Regions from separate parts of the Micromonospora arida genome, predicted to be linked through region 2. Evidence: riboswitches for the same ligand, from Rfam matches in the RefSeq annotation. Region 2 holds a riboswitch; the other holds the start of a gene.
What was found. Region 2 has a riboswitch for ZMP and ZTP ahead of ACFYP0_RS24600 (bifunctional 5,10-methylenetetrahydrofolate dehydrogenase/5,10-methenyltetrahydrofolate cyclohydrolase). Riboswitches for the same ligand answer to the same signal wherever they lie in the genome.
Positions count from the first base shown of each region.

Region 1: another riboswitch for ZMP and ZTP. It lies ahead of ACFYP0_RS01495 (glycine hydroxymethyltransferase); the one in region 2 lies ahead of ACFYP0_RS24600 (bifunctional 5,10-methylenetetrahydrofolate dehydrogenase/5,10-methenyltetrahydrofolate cyclohydrolase).

Region 1 covers NZ_JBIALC010000001.1:298,058-300,434, reverse strand. The annotation lists gene ACFYP0_RS01505 (histidine phosphatase family protein) at 1-141, shown strand, start outside; gene ACFYP0_RS01500 (NAD(P)H-hydrate dehydratase) at 125-994, shown strand; ZMP/ZTP riboswitch at 1,461-1,550, shown strand; gene ACFYP0_RS01495 (glycine hydroxymethyltransferase) at 1,570-2,377, shown strand, end outside.
Region 2 covers NZ_JBIALC010000009.1:140,992-143,368, forward strand. The annotation lists gene ACFYP0_RS24595 (vitamin B12-dependent ribonucleotide reductase) at 1-208, shown strand, start outside; gene ACFYP0_RS24600 (bifunctional 5,10-methylenetetrahydrofolate dehydrogenase/5,10-methenyltetrahydrofolate cyclohydrolase) at 485-1,384, opposite strand; ZMP/ZTP riboswitch at 1,398-1,479, opposite strand; gene ACFYP0_RS24605 (RNA polymerase sigma factor) at 1,614-2,183, shown strand; gene ACFYP0_RS24610 (CU044_5270 family protein) at 2,202-2,377, shown strand, end outside.

The sequences.
Region 1 (2,377 bases), on a different contig from region 2:
ATCGCCAACTGTTCGATCACCGAGTGGTCGGCGGACGGCGAAGACCGTCTGGCCCTCACCGCCTTCAACGATGTCGCGCACCTGCGTCAGCAGGGCGCCCAGCCGACCAGGGAGGACGAGATCCATGCCGAGCCGGTCTGAGGTGAAGGTGATCACCCCGACGTTGCTGCGGGACTGGGCGCTGCCGGTGCCGGTCGGTGGAAAGGAGAGCCGGGGCACCGTGCTGGTGGTCGGCGGTTCGCGCTTCACGCCGGGCGCGGTGCTGCTCGCCGGGGTGGCGGCGTTGCGCGCCGGTGCCGGAGTGCTTCAGCTCGCCGCCGCCGAGTCCACCGCGGCGGCGCTGAGCATCCAGGTGCCCGAGGCGCTGGTGATCGGTCTGCCGGAGACCGCCGACGGCGCGGTGGCCGCCGACCGGGACGGCCAGCTCGGCGACCTGGTCACGCGGGCCGACGTGGTGGCGGTCGGCCCCGGCCTGAAGGCGATCGACGAAACCAACCGCCTGCTGAGCCTGGTCCTGGAGGCGGCCCGACCGGACACCTCGCTGGTGCTCGACGCGTACGCCCTCGGTGCGCTCAGCCACGCACCGGACCTGCTGGTCGGGTCGGGTCGGCCCGTGGTGCTCACCCCCAACGTCACCGAGGCCGGGCACCTGCTCGGGCGGGAGCAGGGCGACGACCTGGACGCCGAGGCGGCCGAGTTGGCCGCGCGGTACGAGGCGGTCGTGTCGCTGTACGGACACGTCGCCGCCCCGGACGGGCGGGGTTGGCGGGAGGAGAGCGGCGACGCCGGGCTGGGCACCTCCGGCAGCGGGGATGTGCTCGCCGGGTTGCTGGCGGGGCTGCTGTCGCGGGGTGCCGACCCTGCGCAGGCGGCCTGCTGGGGCTCGTTCGCGCACTCGGTGAGCGGCCAGCGGCTGATTCCCCGCTACGGCCGGATCGGCTTTCTGGCTCGGGAGTTGCTCGACGAGATCCCCCGCACCCTGGCGATGGTCTGAGGCGGTTTCACCTGTTTCCGCATTCGGCGTCGGGGTACCGGAACCTCACCAGCCGAGACTTTTCAACCCGCCCCGCCCCGCCCCGCCCCACCCCGCCCCACCCCGCCCCGCGATCTTGCACTTTCTGTTGCTGATTAGCGACGTCTCGTGCGGTTTTGTCGCGACAGAAAGTGCAAGATCGCGGGAGGAGGGGTGGCGGGGGGCCAGGGGGTTAGCAGCCTGGTTCGGCTATCCGGCGGTGCTGCTCGGACTTGAGCCGGTCCGGAATGATCTTGCCGGCCGCGGTCTGCACCTTGTTGATCGGTAGGTGTGGTGATGTTCTCGACTCCTTCTGTGCGAACCCTGGCCGCACCCGTGACGGCGCGGTGGTCACCTACCGTGTGCCCCGCGACGCATCGCCCAATCACGTCGGCGGGGTCGCCTCCCGGAGGGCGGCCCGAACGGCCGGTTCCGGCCCGGTAGGATCCTCCCGGGCCGTTACTGGCGCGTGGGGATGGAGAACCATCGGGGAGCGGCCTCGTCACGTGGACGTTTGCCGAGCGCCTGGGCCTTCCCGCACGTCTGTTGGAGGTCACATGTCCCGCAACGCCGAGTCCACCGCATTCCGGAGTGCCCTTGAGGTGATCCGGGCTGTCGAGCCGCGGGTCGCCGACGCCATCGGCGCCGAGCTGACCGACCAGCGGGAGTCGCTCAAGCTGATCGCCAGTGAGAACTACGCCTCCCCGGCGACCCTGCTGGCCATGGGCAACTGGTTCAGTGACAAGTACGCCGAGGGCACCGTCGGCCGTCGCTTCTACGCCGGCTGCCAGAACGTCGACACCGTCGAGGCGCTCGCCGCCGAGCACGCCCGGGAGCTGTTCGGCGCCGCGCACGCGTACGCGCAGCCGCACTCGGGCATCGACGCCAACCTGGTCGCCTTCTGGGCGGTGCTGGCCGACCGGGTGGAGTCCCCCGCCCTGAAGAAGGCCCAGGTCCGCCAGGTCAACGACCTCACCGAGGCCGACTGGTTCGCGCTGCGCCGCGAGCTGGGCAACCAGCGGATGCTCGGCATGTCGCTGGACGCCGGCGGCCACCTCACCCACGGTTTCCGGCCGAACATCTCCGGCAAGATGTTCGACCAGCGCAGCTACGGCACCGACCCGGCGACCGGCCTGATCGACTACGACCGGGTGGCCGAGGCCGCCCGCGAGTTCAAGCCGCTGATCCTGGTGGGCGGCTACTCGGCGTACCCCCGGAAGGTGAACTTCCGGATCCTGCGCGAGATCGCCGACTCGGTCGGCGCGACCTTCATGGTCGACATGGCGCACTTCGCGGGCCTGGTGGCCGGCAAGGTGTTCACCGGCGACTTCGACCCGGTGCCGCACGCGCACATCGTCACGACCA
Region 2 (2,377 bases):
GGAGGCTGTCGCCCAGCCGGCCCAGGAGATGGCCGACGTGGCCGCCGCCAAGCCGGCGCCGAGCGTGGGTTCCAGCACCGAACTGCTGGAGGCCGTGATCGGCAAGGCCGCCGACGCGCCGCTCTGCTTCACCTGCGGTACGAAGATGCGGCCCGCCGGTAGCTGCTACGTCTGCGAGGGCTGCGGCTCCACCAGCGGCTGCAGCTGACGTACGCGAAACGCGGCGCTGCCCCGGTCTCCTTGCTGGAGGTCGGGGCAGCGCCGTTTCCAGGTAGCGGTCCGCCCGGTGTTGCCATGATCAGGTGATGAAAAATAGGTGTCAGGGGCCTTCTCCTACCTACTTTTCATCACCTGATCATCACAGGTCGAGAGGAAGTTCGACCAGGGCTGGCCGCTGAATCTCAGGACCGGGTCGGCGATCAGCTTTTGGCGCTGCATCCGGGCTGCGGCACCAGCGTTTCCTGGGCTGGGTCCGATGACCGGGCTACTGGCTTGCGCGTTCGGCGGCCCGCACGGCATTGCGGAACAGCATGGCGACGGTGGTCGGGCCGACTCCGCCGACCCGGGGCGTGATCGCGCCGGCGACCTCGGCGCACGCTTCGTCCACATCCGGTAGGAGGCGCCGCCCGTCGTAGCGGACGCCGGCGCCGATGACGACCGCGCCGGGCTTGACGTGCTCTGGCTTCACGATCCCGGGTACGCCGGCGGCGGCGACGAGGATGTCGGCGCGGCGGGTGTAGCGGGCCCAGTCCGGCACACCGGTGTGTACGACGGTGACGGCGGCGTTCGCGGTCGGGCGCTTCTGGGCGAGCAGCATCGCCAGGGGCCGGCCCAGGGTGGCGCCCCGGCCGAGGATCACGACCTCACGACCGGCGACGGGGATCTCGTAGTACGCCAGGAGGGCTTCGATGCCGGCGGGGGTGCAGGGCAGCGGGCCGGGCAGGCCGACGGCGAGACGCCCCATGTTCAGCGGATGCATGCCGTCGACGTCCTTGTCCGGGTCGATGGTCTGCAGCGCCGCGTCGTAGTCCAGATGCCCCGGCACGGGGTACTGCACGAGCAGCCCGTGTACGGCCGGATCAGTGTTGAACCGGGCGATGGCCTGGTGCAGTTCGGCCTGGCTGGCGGTGGCAGGCAGATGCACGTGCGGGGAGGCGAACCCGAGCGCGGCGGCCTGACGCTGCTTGATGGCGATGTAGCCGGCGCTGGCGTCGTCGTCGCCGACGAGGATGGTGGCGAGGCTCGGTGTGATGCCGCGGCTGCGCAGGCGGGCGGCAGCGTCGGCGGTCTCGGCCAGGACGGCTTCGGCGACGGGTGCACCCGGCAGAAGTCGGGCCGTGCCTGATGGGGTGTGGTGCCCGGCGGATTCGCTGGTCGTGGTCATGACGGTTCCTCGACGCAGGCGCCCAGGCGGTCGACGCCCGCGAGAGGCTCCCCGATGGTTCCACCATCCCCGTGCCGCCAGTCGCCGGTGGTTCGATAATGCCGCATCACCAGGGTGGCTGCCCAGTTGGGCCAGCAGCGCCGCCGCCGGCGCCGGGGCGGGCCGTTCGGTAACACTCGTGCTCCGCCTTACGAAGAAGGGGTGTGAAGGCTACGAGGGAGGACGGCCTGTGAATGAGCCGAACCGAGCCGATGACGACATTTCTGGCATCGGAGCCGATCCGGTGGCCTTCGAGGTCTTCTACCGGCGGCACCTGGAGGCGGTGGGTCGGTTTGTGGCACGGCGGGTGGACGACCCACACCTCGCCGCCGACCTGACCGCCGACGTCTTCCTGGCGGTGATCGAGTCGGCGGCCGGCTACCGGCCGGAGCGGGGTAGCCAGATCGGCTGGCTGTACGGGGTGGCCCGCAACGTCATCGGCGACGAGCGGCGTCGAGCGGCCCAACGGCTGCGGGTGACCGGCCGGCTGGCCGGACGGCGGGACCTGGGCCCCGATGACATCGCCCGCATCGAGGAGCGGATCGACGCCGAGTCGGCGGCCCGCCGCACCCATCGGGCGCTGAGCGAGCTGCCCGAGGGCACCCGGACGCTTGTCGAACTCGTCGCCGTGGACGGCCTCACCGTCGCGGAGGCGGCGGCGGTGCTCGGGGTGTCGCCGGTCGCCGCTCGGGTCCGCCTGCATCGTGCCCGCCGCGTCGTACGCGCCGTGCTTGCCCGTCCGACCACCACCCTCGCTTGATGAGACGGAGATGACGCCATGAACAAGATCGATCAGTCGCCGCAGGGTTTCGAGGAGCAGCTCCTCAGGGATCTGACGGCACACGTCACCCGGCGGGCCGAGATGGTGTCAGCGACCCATCCGGCCGGACGCCGTACCCGGTTCCTGCGCGGTTGGCGCCTGGCCGGAGCGTTCGGGCTCGCAGTGACGCTGAC